DNA from 2 places in the Kitasatospora sp. NPDC004799 genome. Region 2 is predicted to be linked to the other one. Evidence: predicted binding sites of a transcription regulator. Region 2 holds the regulator's gene; the other holds the start of a gene.
What was found. Region 2 encodes HrcA, which represses chaperone genes, less so after heat shock. Its sites were predicted from a motif close to TTNGCACTCNGNNNNNCNGAGTGCNAA; they were not measured.

Region 1 (11,441 bases), on a different contig from region 2:
GGCATCGGGGTCATGATCTCGCGGACCTGGCGGCTGCGGTCCGACTCGAAGGCCATGTCGCGGTTGGTGACGATGCCGAGCAGCTTGCCCGCCTCGTCGGCGATCGGCACGCCGGAGATGCGGAACTTGGCGCACAGCGCGTCGGCCTCGGCCAGGGTGGTCTCCGGGCCGACCGTGATCGGGTCGGTGACCATGCCGGACTCGGACCGCTTCACCAGGTCGACCTGGTTGGCCTGGTCCTCGACCGAGAGGTTACGGTGCAGCACGCCGACGCCGCCCTGGCGCGCCATCGCGATCGCCATCCGCGACTCGGTGACCTTGTCCATCGCCGCGGAGAGCAGCGGGATGTTCACGCGCACGTTCCGGGAGACCCGCGAGGAGGTGTCCACCTGGTTCGGCAGCACCTCGGAGGCCCCGGGCAGCAGCAGGACGTCGTCGTACGTGAGCCCGAGCATGGCGAACTTCTCGGGTACGCCTGCGGCGTTGTAAGACATTTGGGGGGTACCTTCCGTGGCCGGCCTTATCCGCTCACGCCCTGAGGGTGGGGGCGCATTCATCGCTCACTCGCGCAGACCGCCGAAGCCGGGTGCAATGGGAGGATCCTCCAAGGGGACCCCGCGCGCACCCGTCAAACTTTGGCAACCCGCCCAGGCGCCGATACCCCATGGTACTGGCACCGCGAATGTGTCCTCGTGTGCCCTTGACAACACCCCCGCCCCGTGGCTCATTCCCCCCGCGACCCGGGCGGGAAGGGCACGGATCAGGAGGACTCCTCCGCGAGCGCCCGCAGCCGGCTGAGCGCCCGGTGCTGGGCGACCCGGACGGCGCCGGGCGACATCCCGAGCACCTCGCCGGTCTCCTCCGCCGACAGTCCGGCGGCCACCCGCAGCAGCACCAGCTCGCGCTGACGGGCCGGCAGGTTGGAGAGCAGCTCCTTCGCCCAGGCCGCGTCGCTGCTCAGCAGCGCCTGCTCCTCCGGGCCGAGCGCCTCGTCCGGCACCTCCGGCAGGTCGTCCTGCGGCACGACGGTCGAGCCGGGCCCGCGCATCGCGGCCCGCTGGAGATCGGCGATCTTGTGCGCGGCGATCCCGTACACGAAGGCCTCGAACGGGCGCCCCTGGTCCTTGTACCGGGGCAGCGCGCAGAGCACCGCGACGCAGACCTCCTGCGCGACGTCGTCCACGTGGTGCCGGGCCCCGCCGGGCAGCCGGACGAGCTTGGCGCGGCAGTACCGCAGCGCCAGCGGGTGGACGTAGGCGAGCAGCGCGTCGATCGCCGGGCCCTCGCCGCGCACCGCGGCCGCGACCAGCTCGCCCACCAGCGGCGAGCCGCCCGAGCCGAGCACCGGCGGACGGCCGGGGCCGGCCGCGCGGGCCGGACCGCCCGGATCGGCGTACGACGGATCGTGGCCCGGGCCGGAGGGCTCGGCCTCCACCGGGTCCGCCTGGCCGGCCGCACCGGCGACGTCGTCGCGCATCGGTCCATGGTGCCTGGTCGAGCGGGAAAACGCGGCACCGCGTCCGGAGTTGTGCACCGGAACGTTATGCGCTGCGGCACCGTACGGCGTACCGCGCACCACCGGCCCCTCCTGCACCGTGCCGCCTCCCGCCCCGCCGTCGCCGGCCCCGTCCGTCGCGCCGTCCGCCGAGTGTCCTGCGGCTGCGTGGTTCGCCGCAGTGCCTGTCCGCTGGTCCCCGAGGTGCTCCACTCCTCCATGGTGCAACCTCGGGACCGTAACGTCACACGCCCGTGCGGCACCCGTTCCGGGAACCGCCGACGGCGCGCCGCAACCGGCGGCGCCGCCGGTGGTCAGCGGACCAGGCCCCAGCGGAAGCCCAGCGCCACCGCGTGCGCCCGGTCGGAGGCCCCGAGCTTCTTGAACAGCCGTCGGGCGTGGGTCTTCACGGTGTCCTCGGAGAGGAACAGCTCGCGGCCGATCTCGGCGTTGCTGCGGCCGTGGCTCATGCCCTCCAGCACCTGGATCTCACGCGCCGTCAACGTCGGCGCCGCGCCCATGTCGGGGCTGCGCAGCCGGCGCGGGGCGAGCCGCCAGGTCGGGTCGGCGAGGGCCTGGGTGACGGTGGCCCGCAGCTCGGCGCGCGAGGCGTCCTTGTGCAGGTACCCGCGGGCGCCCGCGGCCACCGCGAGCGCGACACCGTCGAGGTCCTCGGCGACGGTGAGCATGATGATCCGCGCGCCCGGGTCGGCGGACAGCAGCCGCCGGACCGTCTCGACCCCGCCGAGGCCGGGCATCCGGACGTCCATCAGAACGAGATCGGAGCGGTCGGCCACCCAGCGGCGGAGGACCTCCTCCCCGTTCGTCGCGGTGGTGACCCGGTCCACACCGGGTACGGTCGCGACCGCGCGGCGAAGCGCCTCGCGGGCGAGCGGGGAATCGTCGCAAACGAGAACGGAAGTCATGACCGTCGTCCTCCGCAGCTGATCCGCGTCACGTTGAGCCTCCTGGCTGGTACGAACCTCTCCGACACGGCCGATCGGCGACAGACTCCGTGCTGATCGCCCCAACCTGCCCGCGATCGTTCCCGACGTCCGGCGCCCGCTAACCGCCTCCGCACTTCCAACGACCGTCACTCGAATGAGTTACGGCCTTCGGGGCCATCTCCACCACTGTACGTGGCCAACCCATTACCGATCAGCCGCATCGCGGTGCACACGCCGCACTTTTGCGCAGCTCGCGCGCGGTCGGGCGTACGACCCGCACACCGGACCGGCACGCCGTGCGCCCAGCGGCCACCCGATTGCCACGCCCGCGCCCTGCGGAGCCCGCGCCCACTATGCCCTTTTTTATCGCTTTCGTATGGTCATTGACTGTTGTGCCAGTGTGTGGGTGACTTGTCCATGGAGTTGCCTTAAGTCATATTTCCAGGTGTCCACACCAGCGCAGGAAGCCCCGCCGCACCGCTCGGCAGCCAGCCCCGCCGAACGCCCGGCCGACGGCCGACAGCCTCTGAAGGGAATGAGCCATGGCAGATTTCTCCCGTCTCCCCGGTCCCAACGCGGACCTCTGGGACTGGCAGCTCTCCGCAGCCTGCCGTGGCGTGGACAGCTCGCTCTTCTTCCACCCCGAGGGCGAGCGCGGGGCCGCGCGCAGTTCGCGCGAGGCCAGCGCCAAGGAGGTCTGCATGCGCTGCCCGGTGATCGCCGAGTGCGCGGCGCACGCGCTGGCGGTCCGTGAGCCGTACGGCGTGTGGGGCGGGATGACCGAGGACGAGCGCGAGGAGATGCTGGGGCGCTCGCGGCACCGCCTGGTCGAGGTCCCGCTGACCCCGCCGGCGGTCGCCCAGCGCTAGACCCGTCTCCACGAGCGCCGTGAAGAAACGTTTCCTCGCGGCGCTTCAGCCTGTCGGCTCACGGTGCGTACCGGGCCACGGCGCCCCGGTCACCCACCGTCAGCGGGCGGCGGCCGCCCCCGCCAAGCGCTCCAGCATCAGCGCCACGGCCGGCACCTCGGCCAGGTCCGGCAGGGTCAGCGCGACCACCTGGCGCACCGCGGGCGCCCCGGAGGCCGTCCGCACCGGCACCGTGGACACGCCGTCAGGGCGCACCGACTGGAGCGCCAGCCGGGGCAGCACCGCCACCCCCAGCCCGGCCGCCACCAGGCCGACCACCGCCGGGTAGTCGTCCGTCGCGAAGTCGATCCGGGGCTCGAAGCCCGCGCCGGCGCACAGCTCCACCAGGTGCCCCCGGCACTGCGGGCAGCCGGCGATCCACTGCTCCCCCGCCAGCTCGGCCAGTTCCACCGCCCCGCCCCGCCCGTCCAGCGGGTGGTCGGCGGGCAGCAGGCCCACCAGCGGGTCGTCCAGCAGCGGGGTCACCACCAGGTCGGACCAGTCGGTCCCGGCGCTCAGCTGCTGCGCCTCCAGGTTGGCCTCGGCCCGGGCCTCGCGCGGCGTGCCGTGGGCGGGCGCCGGGGCGGCGACGGCGCCGTCGGACTGCGGGTAGCGGAAGGCCAGGGCTATCTCGCACTCGCCGCCGCGGAGCATCGCCAGCGACTCCGGCGGCTCCGCCTCGACCAGCGACACGCGCACCCCCGGATGGCTGTCCCGCAGGCGGGCGACGGCGGGCGGCACCAGGGTGGAACTCGCGGTCGGGAAGGAGACCAGCCGCACCCGCCCGGCCCGCAGCCCGGCGATCGCGGCCACCTCCTCCTCGGCGGCGGAGAGCCCGGCCAGGATCCCGGTGGCATGCTTGAGCAGGACCCGCCCGGCCTCGCTGAGCTGCATCCCGCGGCCCGAGCGGACCACCAGCGGGGTGTCCACCGACTTCTCCAGGGCCTTCATCTGCTGGCTGATGGCGGGCTGCGTACACCCCAGCTCGCGGGCGGCGGCGGAGAAGGAGCCGGTGCGGGCGACGGCACGCAGGACGCGCAGATGGCGGGCCTCGATCATGCCTCAGTTATAAGGCAATCTTTGCATTCTGCAAAATTCTGCTGATAGTTGAAGCCTGAAGGGGCCCCGCGCCCCCGGCGAGCGGGCGAAGCACAGGCGAACCCCGCCCCGAGCCGAAGGGGCGCGCCGGCGCCGAAAGGGAGAGCGCGAGGGAGCGACGTTGGGGGTACCCCCGGCCGAAGGCTGGGGGAGAGCGAGGGAGCGCCGACCGTCGGCGCCGGGCCGGGAGCCCGCCCCGGAGGCGAGCGGGCGAATCCCCGCCCCGAGCCGAAGGGGCGCGCCGGTGCCGAAAGGGAGAAGCGAGGGAGCGACGAAGGAGAGAGGGAGCGCCGACCGTCGGCACCGGGTCCGAGCGCCCCGGAGGCGAGCGGGCGAGTAACAGCCGGAGGCCCGGTCCGCGTCCCCGGTGGGGGTGCGGACCGGGCCTCCGGTCAGCCGTTCAGGCCGTGGCGTTCAGGCCGGCCTCAGTGCGAGTGGCCGTGGCCGCCGTGCGAGTGACCGTTGTCGGCCTCCTCCTCCTTCTTCTCCACCACGAGGGTCTCGGTGGTGAGGAGCAGGGAGGCGATCGAGGCGGCGTTCTCCAGGGCGGAGCGGGTGACCTTGACCGGGTCGATGACGCCGGCCTTCACCAGGTCGCCGTACTCGCCGGTGGCGGCGTTGTAGCCCTGGCCGATCTCCAGCTCGGAGACCTTGGAGGTGATGACGTAGCCCTCCAGGCCGGCGTTCTGGGCGATCCAGCGCAGCGGCTCGTGCAGCGCCTTGCGGACCACGGCGACACCGGTGGCCTCGTCACCCGACAGGCCCAGGCCGTCGTTCAGCACCTTGGCGGCGTGGACCAGGGAGGCGCCACCACCGGCGACGATGCCCTCCTCGACCGCGGCGCGGGTCGCCGAGATGGCGTCCTCCAGGCGGTGCTTGCGCTCCTTCAGCTCCACCTCGGTGGCGGCGCCGACCTTGATGACGCAGACGCCGCCGGCCAGCTTGGCCAGGCGCTCCTGCAGCTTCTCGCGGTCCCAGTCGGAGTCGGTCGCGGCGATCTCGCCCTTGATCTGGGCGACGCGGCCGGCCACGGCCTCGGCGTCACCGGCACCGTCGACGACCGTGGTCTCGTCCTTGGTGATGGTCACGCGGCGGGCGGTGCCCAGCACGTCCAGGCCGACCTGGTCGAGCTTGAGGCCGACCTCCTCGGAGATGACCGTGCCGCCGGTCAGGACGGCCAGGTCGCCGAGGATCGCCTTGCGGCGGTCGCCGAAGCCCGGGGCCTTGACGGCGACGGCGTTGAAGGTGCCGCGGATCTTGTTCACGACCAGGGTCGACAGCGCCTCGCCGTCGACGTCCTCGGCGATGATCAGCAGCGGCTTCGAGGCACCGCCCTGGAGGATCTTCTCCAGCAGCGGCAGCAGCTCCTGGATGGAGGAGATCTTGCCCTGGTTGATCAGGATGTACGGGTCCTCCAGGACCGCCTCCTGCCGCTCCGCGTCGGTGACGAAGTACGGCGACAGGTAGCCCTTGTCGAACTGCATGCCCTCGGTGAAGTCCAGCTCCACGCCGAAGGTGTTCGACTCCTCGACGGTGATGACACCGTCCTTGCCGACCTTGTCGATCGCCTCGGCGATCAGCTCGCCGACCTGGGTGTCCTGCGCGGAGAGGGACGCGACGGCAGCGACGTCGTCCTTGCCCTCGATCTCGCGGGCGACGGACAGCAGGTGCTCGGAGACGGCGGCGACGGCCTTGTCGATGCCCTTCTTCAGGGCGGCCGGGCCGGCGCCGGCGGCGACGTTGCGCAGACCCTCGTTGACCAGGGCCTGGGCCAGCACGGTGGCGGTGGTGGTGCCGTCACCCGCGACGTCGTTGGTCTTGGTGGCGACCTCCTTGACGAGCTGCGCGCCAAGGTTCTCGTACGGGTCGTCCAGCTCGACCTCGCGGGCGATGGTGACACCGTCGTTGGTGATGGTCGGGGCGCCGAACTTCTTGTCGATGACGACGTTGCGGCCCTTGGGGCCGATGGTCACCTTGACGGTGTCGGCCAGCTTGTTGACACCGCGCTCCAGCGAGCGGCGGGCGTCCTCGTCGAACTGCAGGATCTTCGCCATGTTCCCTATTCCCTCGGGGCTGCGGCCGGCCCACCGGCCGCCGAACTACGTGAACCAACAACCACGCCCCGGGCCACTGTCACGGAGGACACGGATCCGGGGCGGGTCGGGACGACTTACTTCTCGATGATCGCGAGAACGTCGCGGGCGGAGAGCACCAGGTACTCCTCGCCCTGGTACTTCACCTCGGTGCCGCCGTACTTCGAGTACAGGACGATGTCACCCACGGCGACGTCGAGCGGCAGACGCTGGCCGTCCTCGAAGCGGCCCGGGCCGACGGCCAGGACGACACCCTCCTGGGGCTTCTCCTTGGCGGTGTCCGGGATAACCAGGCCGGAGGCCGTGGTGGTCTCGGCGTCGAGCGGCTGGACCACGATGCGGTCCTCGAGCGGCTTGATGGCAACCTTGCTGCTGGTGGTCACGTCCGAGCTCCCCTTCGGAGATTACGGGGTTTTCTAACGGGTAGGGGCGATCCTGCGGGTCTGCCGTCGCGGGGGTCAGACACGCGTCGTCGCGTTAGCACTCTCCTAGTGGGGAGTGCCAAGGACGACCATAGGGCCGTGTTAGCACTCAGTCAACCAGAGTGCCAACGACGCGCCCTGAGGTCCCCGGTTCACGGATGAGTAGCCGTACTCATGTGCGACCGGGCCGGGCCCGGCCAGACTCCCCGTCATGACTCCCCTCCCGGCCCGCCTCGGCCCGTCCAGCACCAAGGACACCCTGCTCTCCGCGGCTCTCCTGCCGGTGCTCGCGGCGATCCCGGCCGCCGCCTACGTGCTGTTCATCGTTCTCGCCCTCAGCCTCGTCGCGATGGACGACGGCGAGGTGGCGGAGGTGGTCGTCGTCCTGAGCGGGCTCATCGGCGTGATCACCAGCCTCGGGGTGCCCGGGTACGTCGCCTTCCGCGCCCGGCAGGCCGGCTACCGGTTCCTCCCGGTCGCCGCCGCACTGGCCCCCTTCCTGGTGCCGGGCTGGGCCGTCGCGGGCTTCCCCGGCGCCTGACCGGCGAGAATGGCCCCGTGGACACCGAGAACCTCCAGCCGCTGCTGACCCCCGAGGGCCAGGCCCTGCTCGCCGAACTGCGCGAGTTCACCCCCGAGGAGGAGCTGGCGCTGGCGACCCGCCTGCGCCGGGAGCACCCCGCGGAGCTGGTGTCGGCGGCGTTCGGGCAGGCCCGGCTGCGGCAGCGGGCGCGGGCGAAGTTCGGGGCGGACGCCGACCTGATGTACTTCACGCCCAACGGCGTCGAGCAGTCCACCCGGCGCAGCGTGGCCGAGTGGCGCGCGCAGCGCTTCGCCGCCCTGGGCGTACGCCGGCTGGCGGACCTGTGCTGCGGCATCGGCGGGGACGTGCTGGCGCTGGCCCGGGCGGGCATCGAGGTGCTGGCCGTCGACCGGGACCCGGCGGCCTGCGCCGCCACCGCGGCCAACGCCGCCGCGCTGGGCCTGGCCGAGCTGGTCGAGGTGCGCTGCGCGGACGTCGCCGAGGTGGACGTCACCGGCTACGACGCGGTGTTCACCGACCCGGCCCGGCGCACCTCGCGCGGCCGGGTGTTCGACCCGGAGGCGTACGCCCCGCCGCTCTCCTGGGCGATCGAGGCCGGTCGGCGGACCCCGATCGGCGCGCTGAAGGTCGCGCCGGGCATCCCGCACGAGGCCGTGCCGGAGGACGCCGAGGCCGAGTGGGTCTCCGACCACGGCGACGTCAAGGAGGCGGTGCTCTGGTTCGGCACCCGGGCCGCGAGCCCGCACCGCGCGACCCTGCTGCCGCAGGGCGCCAGCCTGACCGGCGGCGACCTGCCCGACCCGCCGGCCGGCCCGGTCGGGCGCTACCTGTACGAGCCGGACGGCACGGTGATCCGGGCCCATCTGGTGGCCGAGGTGGCCGGGCAGGTGGGCGGCCGGCTGATCGACCCGAAGATCGCCTACCTGACCTCGGACGAACTGGTCGCCACCCCGTACGCGCACGCCTTCGAGCTCACCGACGTGCTGCCGTTCAACATCAAGAAGCTGAAGGCGCTGCTGCGCGAGCGGGCGGTCGGCACGGTGGTGATCAAGAAGCGCGGGATGGCGATCACCCCGGAGGACCTGCGCCGCCAGCTCAAGCCCTCCGGCCCGAACACCGTCACGGTGATCCTCAGCCGCACCGACCACGGGCCGCTGATGATGCTCGGTCAGCCCGCCTGAGGCCTCAGGACGCGGGTGCCTGGATGTAGTCCTCCAGCCGGGCCACCGAGAAGCCCTGCTCCTGGATCCGGGCCAGCAGATCGCCGAACATCTGGGTCATCGTGGCGCCCTTGAGCTCCTTGGGGCCGCGGAAGTGCGCCAGGATGATGTCGCCGGGCTTCAGCGCCCGGTCCCCCGACTGGTACTGCATGTCGTGGATCTGCATCGACTCGCGCCACAGCACGATCGCGCGCGGGCCGCACTCCTGGACCGAGGCGTTCAGCGCCTGGGTGTTGGCGCCGTCCCCGAACGGCGGGCGGAACAGCAGCGGGGCGGCGCCGTACTGCTGGGTGAGCGCGGACTGCGCGTCGCAGATCTCGGCCTTCTGCCGGTCCGCCGGGAGCTTGCTCATCACCGGGTGGTCCACGGTGTGGTTCTGGACGTGGTTGCCCAGCGCCTGGAGCGGCTTGAAGTAGGCGTAGTCGTTCCTGACGATGTCCCGGGTCAGGAACATCGAGACCGGCACCTTCAGGTCGGTCAGCATCTCGACGAACTTCGGGTCCTTCTCGGCGCCGTCGTCGATGGTGATGAAGACCACCTTGTCGCTCGTCTTCACGTCGCTGAACACCGGTACGGGGCCGGTCCGTTGGAGCTTGACGGGCTTGTCGGCGGGCGGCGCCGGGGCGGGGGCGAGCGGGGTGAGGTTCCACTTGGCCCAGGCCGCCGCGTCCGCCCCCGCCGGGGCGCCGGCCGGAGCGGCGGCGGTGGGCCGGGGCACGGCCGGGGCGGTCGTGGCGGTGGCGGTCGCGGCCGGGGCGGCGCTGCCGCCGCCCCCGTCGTCGCCGCACGCGGTGGCGAAGGCCAGCAGCGCCAGCACCCCCGCCGCGTACGTCCTGGTCCTGCCCCGCCCGTCCCTGATCACCGCTGCGTACTCCCGGTTCCCGTCCAGCTTCCTCTCAGCTAGCACGGTAACGAACGGGTCAGCGGTTCCCGATCACCTATTCGACATGGTCGCTGGTGAAGGACCAGCGGTGCACCGGACGGCCCAGCAGTTCGGCCGGCGGATCGGCGACGGGCACCGGCTCACCGCGCCACCAGGCGATCAGCAGCACCCGCTCGCCGGGGGCGGAGAGCAGTTCGAGGCGGTCAAGCCCGGCCGAGCCGCGGAGCGCGGGCAGCGCCGACTCCCGTACCCAGGCGGCGAGTTCGGCCCCTCGGCCGGCCGCCGCCCGGGCCTCCCACATCGCGGCGACGGTCATGCCGCGCCGCCGCCGAGGGCCTCGTACGCCTGGCCGTGGACGTCGCCGTGCCCGAGGCCCGCGGCCGGGACGTGGACGTCGGTCACCGGCAGCGAGGAGTCGGCGGACAGGTCGAAGGCGGACGGCGCGCGGTCGCGCCAGACCATCTCGGCGCCGAGCGCCGCGACCATCGCGCCGTTGTCGGTGCACAGGCCCGGCCGGGGCACCCGCAGCCGGATGCCGGCCCGGTCGCAGCGCTGCTGGGCCATCTCGCGCAGCCGCGAGTTGGCCGCCACGCCGCCGCCGATCATCAGGTGGTCGACGCCGTTGTCCCGGCACGCCTTGACGGCCTTGCGGGTGAGCACGTCGGTGACCGCCTCCTGGAAGGACGCCGCCACGTCGGCGACCGGCACCTCCTCGCCCGCCCGGCGCTTGGCCTCCACCCAGCGGGCGACGGCGGTCTTCAGGCCGGAGAAGGAGAAGTCGTACTCCGGGTCGTTCTTCCCGGTCAGGCCGCGCGGGAACGCGATCGCCTTCGGGTCGCCCTCGCGGGCCGTGCGGTCGACGATCGGGCCGCCGGGGAAGCCGAGGCCGAGCACCCGGGCGACCTTGTCGAAGGCCTCGCCGGCGGCGTCGTCGATGGTCGCGCCGAGCGGGCGGACGTCGCTGGTGATGTCCTCGCTGAGCAGCAGCGAGGAGTGCCCGCCGGAGACCAGCAGGGCCATCGTCGGCGAGGGCAGCCGGCCGTGCTCCAGCTGGTCGACGCAGATGTGCGAGGCGAGGTGGTTGACCCCGTACAGCGGCTTGTCCAGCGCCCAGGCGTACGCCTTCGCGGCGCTGACGCCGACCAGCAGCGCGCCGGCCAGGCCGGGGCCGGCGGTGACGGCGATGCCGTCCAGGTCGCTGGCCTTGATCCCGGCGGTGTCCAGGGCGCGCTGGATGGTCGGGACCATCGCCTCCAGGTGCGCGCGGCTGGCGATCTCCGGGACGACGCCGCCGAAGCGGGCGTGGTCGTTGACGCTGGAGGCGACCGCGTCGGCCAGCAGCGTGGTGCCGCGCACGATGCCGACGCCGGTCTCGTCGCAGGAGGTCTCGATGCCGAGGACGAGCGGTTCGTCAGCCATGGCGGGGGTCCTCAATGTCCTTCGGGTCGGTGCTGTCAGTGCTCGGGTGGTCGAGGCGCATCACCAGCGCGTCGACGTTGGCGGGCTGGTAGTAGCCGCGCCGGATGCCCACCGGTTCGAAGCCGTGGCGCTCGTACAGCCGCTGGGCGCGCGGGTTGTCCACCCGCACCTCCAGCAGCAGCTCGGCGCACTCGCGCCGGGCGGCCTCCCGGATCAGGTCGGTGAGCAGCGCCGCGCCGAGGCCGGCGCCCTGGTGGCGCTCGTCGACGGCGATGGTCTGGACGTCGCCCTCTCCGGCGACCGCCATCAGCCCGGCGTAGCCGACGATCGTCCCGTCCGGGGCGGTCGCGACGGTGTAGTGGCGGGTGCCGCCGGGGTGGGACTCGGCCAGCTCGGACCAGAACATCCCGGC
Region 2 (11,441 bases):
CGCCGGGCTGTCCGGGTCCTGCTCCTGGCTGCGGAGCATGGCGATGGAGCGCTCCACGGAGTCCTCCGTCAGGGGCTGGCCGGTGCGCAGCACCAGCATCATCTCGTTGAGGAGCCGCTGCACGAGGGCGACCTCGGCCCGGGCTCCGGTGGCGGTCACCTCGTTGCCGCGCACGTGGATGTCGGCGGCGGGGAAGCCCTGCTCGATCACGCGCAGCAGCGAGTCCGCGGTGCCGAGCAGGGTGACCATCGGGTGCTTCTCGGGGATGACGATCCGGGCGCTGACGCGGCCGTCGTCGGCCGGCTCGGGGCGCGACTGTCCGTTGGTACGGGTCTGCGATGTGTCACTCATAGGTCGGCGCTGGGGCCTGCCTCATCCCATCCGTGTCTCGGGTGCCGCTCGGTTCTCCGGGGCACCAGGGTACGCCGCGGCCGTGATCGCCGTGGCGGGCGGCGGGGCCGCACCCGACGATGCTGCGGCAGTTCGCGGGCCGGCGCGAACCCTTTTTCCGGCTGTTCACGCCCTTCACAGCGCTCGCGGCGCGCCCGGTCTTCCCGACGCCCCGCCTTCCCGGCGCCCGGACCGGGGCGTCCGCGGCCGTCACGACGGTCGGCGGGGCGGGACGGGCACCCGGTCGAGGTCGGCGGCCAGCACCAGTTCGCCGTCGAAGTGCTTGCGGGCGTCGGCCAGGTGCTGGCCGAGGTCCGGGTAGCGCTGGGAGAAGTGGGTCAGCACCAGGGTGCGCACCCCGGCCTCGGCGGCGACCTTGGCGGCCTGCCCGGCGGTGAGGTGGCCGTGCTCCTCGGCGAGCCGGGCGTCGGCGTCGGTGAAGGTCGCCTCGACGACCAGCAGGTCGGCGCCCTCGGCGAGCGCGTGCACGCCCTCGCACAGCCGGGTGTCCATCACGAAGGCGAACCGCTGGCCCGGCCGCGGCTCGCTGACCTCGCCCAGGGTGACGGTGCGGCCGTCCACCTCGATCGCGCCCTCGTGCTGGAGCCGGCCCACCGCCGGGCCGCGCACGCCGAGGGCGGCGAGCCGCTCCGGCACCAGCCGGCGGCCGTCCGGCTCGGACAGCCGGTAGCCGAAGGACTCCACCGGGTGGTCCAGCCGGACGGCGTCCAGCGCGAAGCGGGCGCCGGGCGCGGGCAGCGGCCCGGGCTCGTCGATCGGGCGGGGCCGCAGCACGGCCGTCTCGTGGTACGCGGTGGAGTGCCGCAGCCGCTCGAAGTAGACCTCGCCGGAGGCCGGGAAGTAGACGTCGACCGGGTGCGGGACCCGGTCGAGGTTGATCCGCTGGATCACCCCGGCGAGGCCCAGGCAGTGGTCCCCGTGGAAGTGGGTGACCGCGATCCTGGTGATCTGGGTGGCGGTGACCCCGGCGTGCAGCATCTGGCGCTGGGTGCCCTCACCGGGGTCGAACAGCAGGCCCTCGCCGTCCCAGCGCAGCAGGTAGCCGTTGTGGTTGCGGTGCCGGGTGGGCACCTGGCTGGCGGTGCCGAGGACGACGAGTTCGCGCGAGGACACCTGCGGTCAGACCATGCGCTCGGTCATCGACATCCCGCCGAGCACGTGGACGTGCGCGTGGAAGACGGTCTGCCCGGCGCCCGCACCGGTGTTGAAGATCAGCCGGTAGTCCTCGATGCCCTCGTCCCGGGCCACCGCGCCCGCCTCGGCGAGGAGTTCGCCGGCGATCTCCGGCTCGGCGGCGGCCAGCGCGGCCGCGTTCGGGTAGTGCGCGTGCGGGATCACCAGCACGTGCACGGGCGCCTTGGGGGCGATGTCGCGGAAGGCGAGGGTGCGCTCGGTCTTGCGCACCACGGTCGCCGGGATCTCGCCCGCCACGATCTTGCAGAACAGGCAGTCGGGCTGCGGCTCGCCGGCCATGGCGCTCTCCTCGGGATCGGTACGTCGGGTGGTGGGGCGGTACGGGCGCAGCCTAGCCGAGCGCGGCGACGGCCCGCTGGTACTCCTGGAGGTGCTTCCAGCGCACCGCGCGCATGCCGACGACGTCGCCGTCGTCCGTGTCGAAGTCCTCGGTGAGGAAGGCGACCGCGAGGATGACGAAGCCGAGCAGCCAGCGCCTGGTGAGCCGCCAGGTGTTCGGCCGCATCACGCCCTTGCGGCGCACCACCCGCATCGCCATGATCCCCTTGCCGACGCTGAAGCCGGTCAGCCGGGCGAGCACCACCTGGTTGAGGAAGGACGCGCCGAGGCCGACCAGCAGCAGCGCCACGAAGTAGGGCACCACCGGCCCGCCGCTCTGCACGGCGTGGCCGGCCACGTGCCGGGTCCTCGGGCGGCTCGCGGCGTTGGCGGCGACGAAGCCGAGGCCGACCGCGAACAGCCAGTCCAGCACGATCGCCAGGAACCGCCGGCCGCCGCCCGCCTCCTTGGGGCAGGGCGGCAGCGCCCGCCGCGGCGGCTCGGGCCGCGGGGAGGGGGTCGGGTACGGCTGCGGGTACCCCTGCGGTGCGGGCGCCGGCGGCTGCGCGTACCCCTGCGGTGCGTACCCCTGCTGCGGGTACGGCTGCGGCGGGTACGGCTGCGCGGGCGGGTAGCCCTGCTGCGGGTACGGCTGGGCCGGCGGATGGGGCTGCGGCTGCTGTGCGTAAGGATTCTGGCCGTACTGCGGCGGCGGGTAGCCCTGCGCCATGGTGGTTCCCCCGTGAGCTGTGGATCAAGAAGCAGCCCCGCATCCTACCCACGCCCCCGCGCCCGGGAGCAGGACGTCGGACCGGCCGACTTCCCGCTCCCGAAACCACTCCTGCGGGCCTCAGGCCCAGGGCAGCGGCGGCGCCGTGCGGGCCGGGGTCCCGGCGAGCTCCGCCAGGGCCAGCCGGACGCCCTCGGCCAGCTGCGGGTCCTCACCGGCCGCCCAGTGGTGCGGGGCGAACGGCACCTCGACGTCCGGGTCGACGCCGTGGTTCTCCAGGCCCCAGCCGTAGTTCTCCAGCCAGAGCGCGTACTTGGGCTGGGTGACCAGGGTGCCGTCGACCAGCCGGTAGCGGCTGTCGATGCCGATCACCCCGCCCCAGGTGCGGGTGCCGACCACCGGGCCGATCCCGAGCGCCTGGACGGCCGCGTTGACCACGTCGCCGTCCGAGCCGGTGAACTCGTCGGCGAGCGCGACCACCGGCCCGCGCGGGGCGTCCGCCGGGTACGGCACCGGGTGGTCGGTGTCCCGGATGACGTCCCAGCCGATGATCCGGCGGGCCAGCTTCTCGATCACCAGCTGCGAGGTGTGGCCGCCCCGGTTCCCCCGGACGTCGACCACCAGGCCCTCCCGGGCCATCTCGCTGCTCAGGTCGCGGTGCAGCTGCGCCCAGCCGGCCGTCTGCATGTCGGGCAGGTGGAGGTAGCCCAGCCGCCCGCCGGACAGCTCGCGCACCGCGGCCCGCCGCCCGGCCACCCAGTCGTGGTAGCGCAGCGCCTCCTCGTCGGCGAGCGGGACGACCACCGGGTGGCGCCGGTCGGTGCCGTCCTTCCCGGCCACGGTCAGCTCGACCGGCTGCCCGGCGGTGCCGGCCAGCAGCGGGGCCGGTCCGGTGACCGGGTCCACCGGGCGGCCGTTGACGGCGAGCAGCGCGTCGCCCGGGCGGATCGCGGCGCCGGGCGCGGCCAGCGGCGAGCGGGCCCGGGGGTCGGAGGACTCCCCGGGCAGGATCCGGCCGATCCGCCAGCGCTCGCCGTCCCGGACCAGGTCGGCGCCGAGCAGGCCCTGGCGGCGGGCCGGCTCGGTGTACCGGCCGTACGGGATCACGTAGGCGTGCGAGGTGCCGAGTTCGCCGTGCACCTCCCAGAGCAGGTCGACCAGTTCGTCGTGCGAGCCGACCCGATCGACCAGCGGCCGGTAGCGCTCCAGCACCCCGGCCCAGTCCACGCCGGAGAGGTCGGGGCGCCAGAAGTTGTCCCGCATCAGCCGGCCGTTCTCGGCGTACATCTGCCGCCACTCGGCGGCCGGGTCGACGGTCACCCGCAGCCGGGCGAGGTCGACGGTGGTCTCCTCGTCGTCGCCGCCCTTGTGGTCGGCCGGGACGACCCGCAGCTCGCCCTCGTCCAGCACGGCCACCCGGGTGCCGTCCGCGCTGACCGCGAACTCGTCCAGGCCGTGCACCAGTTGCTCGACCCGGCGCTTGCGCAGGTCGAAGCGCTCCAGCACCGGGCGGGGCCGGTCGTCGTCCAAGGAGGCGGCCCCGTCGCCGAGTTCGCCCATCAGCGGGGCCCTGGTCCAGAGCACGCCGTCCTTGGCCGCGGCGAGGTCCTCGAAGCGGCCGCCCTCGACCGGGAAGGGGATGATCCGGTCGGCGATGCCGTCCAGGTCGACCCTGGTCACCGGCGCGGCGTCGGCCGCCGCCTCCTCGCCGTCCGCCTTCCTGGCCTTCGGCTCGTCCTCCTCCCCGCCGAGCGGGCGCCCGGCCCGCTGCGGCCCGAACGGGGAGGGCGTGTCGGCGGCCAGGGTGACCAGGTACGGGCGGCAGCCGTTCGGGAAGGACAGGTCGAAGACGTGCGCGTCGTAGACCGGGTCGAAGTTGCGCACCGACAGGAAGGCCAGGTAGCGGCCGTCCGCGGTGAAGGCGGGCGAGGTGTCCACGAAGCGCGGCTGGGTGACCTCGCCGACCGTCCGGGTGGCCAGGTTCGCCAGCACGATCTGGCGCAGCGAGTGCGGGCCCATCCCGCGCACCGGACGCGACCAGGCCAGCCAGGCCGAGTCCGGGCTGAAGGCCGGCCCGCCGGGCTCGCCGTCGGCGCTGCGGTCCAGCTCGTGCACGGCGCCGTCGGCCAGCGAGACCAGCAGCACCCGGCCGTCGTGCACGCCGAGCGCGGCCTGCTTGCCGTCCGGGGAGACCACCAGGGAGTTGACCCGGCCGATCCGCCCCGCGGCGAGCCGGCGGCGCTCCTCGCCGTGCAGGTCGGGGGCGTACTCCAGGGCGTCCTCGCCCTCGGCGTCGGTCACCCAGAGCACGCCCTGGGCGCCGTCCTCGCCCGGCACCACCCGGACCAGCCGGCCGCGCACGCCCGGGGTCTCGTCCAGCACCCGGGCCGGGCCCTCGCGGTGGGTCAGCCAGTGCACGCTGCCGCGCACCACCACGGCGCTGCCCCGGCCGGTGCGGTCGGGGGCGACGGAGTCCAGCCAGTGCGCGGCGGGCACCGGGCGGGGGCGGCGCCCGGCCCGCGGACCGGCCGGCCGGACGTCCAGCCGGCGCGGCGCGGCGCCCGCCAGGTCGTCCAGCAGCCAGAGGTCGCCGGCCCGGTGGAACACCACCCGGGTGCCGTCGGTGGTGGCGTTCCGGGCGTAGAAGCCGTCCGGGTCGGTGGTGTGGCGGCGCAGGTCGGTGCCGTCCGGGCGGCTGGACCACAGCTCGCCGACGCCCTCGTGGTCGGACAGGAAGGCGATCCGCTCCCCTGCCCACATCGGGGAGTCCAGCTGCCCGTCCAGCTCCGCGTGGACGCGGACGAACTCGTCCCGGCCGAGCCACAGCTTGCCGGCCCGCCCGCCCCGGTAGCGCTTCCACCAGGCCGGGTCACGGCCGTTGACGCTGCTCAGCAGCACGCGGTCGCCGCCCGGCTCGAAGGCCAGGCCGCCGACCGGCCCGTACGGCAGCCGCTGCGGCTCGCCGCCGTCCAGCGGCACCGCGTGCGCCCAGGTGCGGCGCGGGCTGGCCTCGCCGGCGGCGGTGGCGGCGATCGGGCGGCCGTCGGCGGTCCAGCCGAGCACCCTGGTCTGGTGGCTGCCCCAGTAGGTGAGCCGGCGCGACGGACCGCCGTCCACCGGCACCACGTGCACCTCGGGGGCGCCGTCCCGGGTGGAGGTGAAGGCGAGGTGCCGCCCGTCCGGGGAGAACCTCGGGTGGTGGACCGGCAGGTGGTCCGCCGTCAGCCGCCAGGCCCGGCCGCCGTCCAGCGGGGCGAGCCAGAGGTCGTCCTCGGCGACGAAGGCGACCAGGTCGCCGTGCAGGTGGGGGTGGCGCGGGTAGGCGCCGGCCGGGGTGCTCAGGGAGTCCGTCACCCGGCCAGCCTAGGCAGGTGCGCGGACGGTCTGCGCCGTTTTCCGCAGACTCCCGGCGCCGCCCGCGGACGGCCGTCGCGCGCTCGCGCCGGGTGCCGTCGGGGGGCGCTGCAACAAACGTCAGGACCAGCGCCCGGTGCGCCCGAGCAGCAGCGCGCCGGCGGCCACCCCGGCGGTGGAGGTGCGCAGCACCGAGGGGCCCAGCCGGTACGGCTTCGCGCCCGCCTCGGCGAAGGCGGCCAGCTCCTCCGGGGAGACCCCGCCCTCCGGGCCGACCACCAGGACGATGTCCCCGCCCTCCGGCAGCCCGGCGTGCGCGAGCGGCTCGGCGCCCTCCTCGTGCAGCACGGCGGCGAACGCGGCCCCGGCCAGCACCGGCGTCAGCTGCCGGGTGGTCATCACGTCCCGCACCAGGGGGAAGCGCAGCCGGCGGGACTGCTTGCCCGCCTCCCGGGCGGTGGCCCGCCACTTGGCGAGCGCCTTGGCGCCGCGGTCGCCCTTCCACTGGGTGATGCAGCGCGAGGCGGACCACGGGATCACCACGTCCACGCCGACCTCGGTCATCGTCTCCACGGCCAGCTCGCCGCGGTCGCCCTTGGGCAGCGCCTGGACGACCACGATCCGCGGCGCGGGCTCCGGTTCCCGGCGCACGGCGGCGACCGCCACGTCGACCTCGTCCTTGCCGAGCACCTCGGCGACCGTGCCGTCCACGCCGAGCCCCAGCCCGTCGGCCAGGGTCACCGCCTCGCCCGGCTGCAGCCGCTTCACCGCGGCCGCGTGCCGCCCCTCCGGGCCGTCCAGGCGCACCACGGCCCCGGGCGCGGCGGTGGCGATCCGCTCGGTCTCGACGAAGAAGACGGGCGCGGTCATGACGGGGAACCTCCGAAAGTGGGACGGGAACACGGAAGGGGTGCCGGGGGCCTTCCCCCGGCACCCCTCCGCGGACGACTACCGGCCGTTGAAGGCGTCCTTCAGCCGGGAGAACAGGCCCTGCTGGCCCGGCGCGAACTGGCCGGACGGCCGCTCCTCGCCGCGCAGCACCGCGAGGCGGCGCAGCAGCTCCTCCTGCTCGGCGTCGAGCTTGCTGGGCGTCTTCACCTCGACGTGCACTATCAGGTCGCCCCGGCCGCCGCCGCGCAGGTGGGTGATGCCCCGGCCGTGCAGCGGGATCGACTGGCCGGACTGGGTGCCGGGCCGGATGTCGACCTCCTCCAGGCCGTCCAGGGTCTGCAGCGGCACCTGGGTGCCGAGCGCGGCCGCCGTCATCGGGATGGTGACGGTGCAGTGCAGGTCGTCCCCGCGCCGCTGGAAGATGGTGTGGGTGGTCTCGGCGATCTCCACGTACAGGTCGCCGGCCGGGCCGCCGCCGGGGCCGACCTCGCCCTCGCCGGCCAGCTGGATCCGGGTGCCGTTGTCGACACCGGCCGGGATCTTGACGGTCAGGGTGCGGCGGGCCCGCACCCGGCCGTCGCCGGCGCACTCCGGGCACGGGGTCGGCACGACGGTGCCGAAGCCCTGGCACTGCGGGCAGGGGCGGGAGGTCATGACCTGGCCCAGGAAGGACCGGGTGACCTGGGAGACCTCGCCCTTGCCGCGGCACATGTCACAGGTCTGCGCGGAGGTGCCGGGGGCCGCGCCCTCGCCGCTGCAGGTGGTGCAGGTGACGGCGGTGTCGACCTGGAGTTCCTTGGTGGTGCCGAAGGCGGCCTCCTCCAGGGTGATCTCCAGCCGGATCATGGCGTCCTGGCCGCGGCGGGTGCGCGAGCGCGGGCCGCGCTGGCCGGCCGCGGCGCCGAAGAAGGCGTCCATGATGTCGGAGAAGCCGAAGCCGGCCGCGCCGGCCCCGAAGCCGCCCGCCCCGCCGCCGCCCGGGGACAGCGGGTCCCCGCCGAGGTCGTAGACCTGACGCTTCTGCGGGTCGGAGAGCACCTCGTAGGCGGCGTTGATCTCCTTGAACCGCTCCTGCGTCTTCGGGTCCGGGTTGACGTCCGGGTGCAGTTCGCGTGCCAGGCGCCGGAACGCCTTCTTGATCTCGTCCTGCCCCGCATCCCGTCGGACGCCGAGTACCGCGTAGTAGTCCGTGGCCACCAAATGCTCCGCTTGTTCCGCCTGTAGTAGTGCTGCGACTGGTTAGCCGCCGTTAAGGGTTTCAACGACGGCCGCTTGCTAGGACTCGGCCAGGATCTGGCCCACGTACCGCGCCACCGCTCGCACCGCCCCCATTGTGCCCGGGTAGTCCATCCGGGTCGGACCGATCACACCCAGTTTCGCCACGCTCTCGTCGCCCGAACCGTAGCCGACCGAAACGATCGAGGTGGAATTCAGCCCCTCGTAGGCGTTCTCCCGCCCGATCCGGACCGTCATCGCGGCGTCCGCGGTCTCACCCAGGAGGCGGAGCAGGACGACCTGCTCCTCCAGGGCCTCCAGCACGGGCTGGATGGTGAGCGGGAAGTCGTGCCCGAAGCGGGTCAGGTTGGCCGTGCCGGCCAGCATGATCCGCTCCTCGTTCTGCTCGGCGAGCGTCTCGAACAGGGTCGCCAGGACCGTGCTGACGGTCGGCCGGTCGGCCTGCTCGAAGTGCGCCGGCAGCTCCTCCAGCAGCCCCGGGACCTCGGGGAGGCGCCGGCCGGCGGCCCTCGCGTTGATCCGGGCCCGCAGGTCCGCCAGCACCGTCTCGCCGACCGCGCCCGGGCAGTCGACCATCCGCTGCTCGACCCGGCCGGTGTTGGTGATCAGCACCAGCATCACCTTCGCCGGGGCCAGCGCCACCAGCTCGATGTGCCGGACGGTGGAGCGGCTCAGCGAGGGGTACTGCACCACCGCGACCTGCCGGGTCAGCTGGGCGAGCAGCCGCACCGTGCGGGCGACCACGTCGTCCAGGTCGACCGCGCCGTCCAGGAAGTGCCGGATGGCCCGGCGCTCGGGGGCGCTCATCGGCTTGATCTCGGCGAGCTTGTCGACGAAGAGGCGGTACCCCTTGTCGGTCGGGATGCGGCCGGCGCTGGTGTGCGGCTGGTGGATGTACCCCTCCTCCTCCAGCGCCGCCATGTCGTTGCGGACGGTCGCCGGGGAGACCCCGAGGTTGTGCCGTTCCACCAGGGCCTTGGAACCGACCGGCTCCTCGGTGCCCACGTAGTCCTGCACGATCGCGCGGAGCACGGCGAGCTTGCGTTCGTCCAGCTGGCGGACCTCACCGGCCATGGGGCACGCACCTCCGTCTTCGCACGTTGTCCGACTGTGTCCCTCGCTGCTGCGGGCCCCTCCGGGAAGCCCCCGTTCCTGGCACTCTGAACACGCGAGTGCCAAAACCGTACCTGCCAGTGTACGGCCCGGGTCCTACGGCAGGAACGGCCCGACCGGGGTGATCCTCCCCGCAGTTCCGCCCACGGCCCGCGGGGCCCCGGCGGTTCGGTCCGGTCGGCGCCGGGGTGGTGCCGGGAGGCCGTCCGGGTGGCAGCATCGAAAGCGACGGCGAACGGAGGAGCAAGCGATGTCGAGCTCGGGCCAGCACACCCTCCCCCAGCCTCCGGCCGGGGGTACCCCCTTCGCGCCCGACCGCGGCCTGACCGGCCGCATGGTCGCCACGATGTTCGTGATCGGGCTGCTGTACGTCGGTTTCACGGGCCTGCTGATCGCGCTGCTGCGCGGCGCCTGGCCACTGATCGTGCTGATCTCCGGCGGGCTGTTCGTGGCCCAGTTCTGGTTCAGCGACCGGATCACCGAGCGGGCGATGGGCGCCCACCGGGTGTCCCCGGAGGAGTTCCCCCAGCTGCACGGCACCGTCGACCGGCTCTGCGCGCTGGCCGACATGCCCAAGCCCCGGGTGGCGGTCGCCGACAACGACATGCCGAACGCCTTCGCCACCGGCCGCAACCCGCAGAACGCGGTGGTCTGCGTGACCACCGGGCTGCTGCGCCGGCTGGAACCGGAGGAGCTGGAGGGCGTGCTCGCGCACGAGCTGTCGCACGTCGCCCACCGGGACGTCGCGGTGATGACGATCGCCGGCTTCCTCGGCGTCCTCGCCGGGGCGATGACCCGGATCGCCGTGTACGGCGGGTTCATGGGCGGCGGGCGCAACAACAACGACCAGAGCGCGGCCGTCCTGGCGCTGGTCGTCCCGCTGGTGTCGATGGTCGTCTACGCGATCAGCTTCCTGCTCACCCGGCTGCTGTCCCGCTACCGCGAGCTGGCCGCGGACCGGGCCGCCGCCCAGCTCACCGGCCGGCCCAGCGCCCTGGCCGCCGCGCTCACCAAGGTGACCGGGCAGATCGCCGCCATCCCCACCAAGGACCTGCGCCAGGCGCAGCCGTACAACGCCTTCTACTTCGCCCCCGCGCTGAGCGCCCGGGAGGCCGCCTCGCAGCTGCTGTCCACCCACCCGAGCCTGGAGCAGCGGCTGGCGCAGCTGGCGCGGATCTCCGAGCAGCTCGGCCGCTGACGCCCCCGTTCCCGCCCGTTCCCGAAAGGACCCCCATGGGATTCCTGGACGCCCTGTTCGGCCGCAGCAAGCCCGTCAGGCCCGACCTCGACCAGCTGTTCGGCGTGCCGTCCGCCGCGCTCACCCTGGAGGCCGGGGCCGGCTTCACCCCCACCGGGCTCGGCTCGGTCTGCTTCGCCGCCGTCGAGGGCGCGGCCTTCGTCCAGGTCGAGCAGCAGGTCCGGGCGCTGCTGGACGCCGACACCGGCCGCGGCGGAGTCCCGGTGGAGGCCTCCCGGGACGCCTACGGCTACTCCTGGCTGCTGGCCCGGCACCGGCCCGAGGAGCTGCCGGAGCTGGTGAACGACCTGCACGCGGTCAACAGCGAGCTGGAGGCGAACGGCTTCGGGCCGCAGCTGCTCTGCTCGCTGGTGGGCTTCCGTGATCCGCGGGGGCGGTCGCTGGCCCTGGTCTACCTCTACAAGCGGGGCACCTTCTACCCCTTCGCCCCGGTGCCCGGCGGCGGGGAGAAGCGCGACAGCGCGCTGGAGCTGCAGGTCAACGCGCTGCTGGGGAACGACCTGCGGCTGGAGAAGGACCTGGGCCGCTGGTTCCCGGTCTGGGGCGCGCCGGGCCTCTGACGCGCCGTCCGCCCTCCCTATGATCACCCGTATGCGCAGCCGCCAGTACGGACCCGACCTGACCCCGCCGTGGAAGAAGCAGCAGCCCGCCCCGGAGGTGCCCGCCGAGCGGGACCTGGTGGTCGAGGAGGCGGCGACCGGCTTCTGCGGGGCGGTGGTGCGCTGCGAGAAGACCGCCGAGGGGTTCACCGTCACCCTGGAGGACCGCTTCGGCAAGCACCGGGTGTTCCCGCTGGTGCCGCGCGGCTTCCTGCTGGAGGGCCGGGTCGTCACCCTGGTCCGCCCCACCGGCCCGGCGGCACCCCGCACCCCGGCCCGCACCGCCTCCGGCTCGATCGCCGTCCCGAACGCCCGCGCCCGGGTCGCCCGGGAGTCC

Region 1: the regulator HrcA is predicted to act here: its motif matches at 7,066-7,092, upstream of groES (co-chaperone GroES).

Annotation. Positions count from the first base shown of each region.
Region 1 covers NZ_JBEXJK010000107.1:5,310-16,750, reverse strand. The annotation lists gene guaB (IMP dehydrogenase) at 1-494, opposite strand, end outside; gene shbA (RNA polymerase sigma factor ShbA) at 761-1,477, opposite strand; gene ABZW03_RS16305 (response regulator transcription factor) at 1,810-2,421, opposite strand; gene ABZW03_RS16300 (WhiB family transcriptional regulator) at 2,985-3,311, shown strand; gene ABZW03_RS16295 (LysR family transcriptional regulator) at 3,411-4,409, opposite strand; gene groL (chaperonin GroEL) at 4,874-6,502, opposite strand; gene groES (co-chaperone GroES) at 6,619-6,924, opposite strand; gene ABZW03_RS16280 (hypothetical protein) at 7,175-7,504, shown strand; gene ABZW03_RS16275 (class I SAM-dependent methyltransferase) at 7,522-8,688, shown strand; gene ABZW03_RS16270 (polysaccharide deacetylase family protein) at 8,693-9,634, opposite strand; gene ABZW03_RS16265 (hypothetical protein) at 9,666-9,926, opposite strand; gene tsaD (tRNA (adenosine(37)-N6)-threonylcarbamoyltransferase complex transferase subunit TsaD) at 9,923-11,029, opposite strand; gene rimI (ribosomal protein S18-alanine N-acetyltransferase) at 11,022-11,441, opposite strand, start outside.
Region 2 covers NZ_JBEXJK010000014.1:8,531-19,971, reverse strand. The annotation lists gene ABZW03_RS03525 (PhoH family protein) at 1-249, opposite strand, end outside; gene ABZW03_RS03520 (ribonuclease Z) at 601-1,524, opposite strand; gene ABZW03_RS03515 (histidine triad nucleotide-binding protein) at 1,531-1,884, opposite strand; gene ABZW03_RS03510 (RDD family protein) at 1,937-2,653, opposite strand; gene ABZW03_RS03505 (PDZ domain-containing protein) at 2,774-6,007, opposite strand; gene ABZW03_RS03500 (16S rRNA (uracil(1498)-N(3))-methyltransferase) at 6,128-6,877, opposite strand; gene dnaJ (molecular chaperone DnaJ) at 6,956-8,095, opposite strand; gene hrcA (heat-inducible transcriptional repressor HrcA) at 8,174-9,208, opposite strand; gene htpX (zinc metalloprotease HtpX) at 9,498-10,445, shown strand; gene ABZW03_RS03480 (hypothetical protein) at 10,481-11,065, shown strand; gene ABZW03_RS03475 (DUF3097 domain-containing protein) at 11,097-11,441, shown strand, end outside.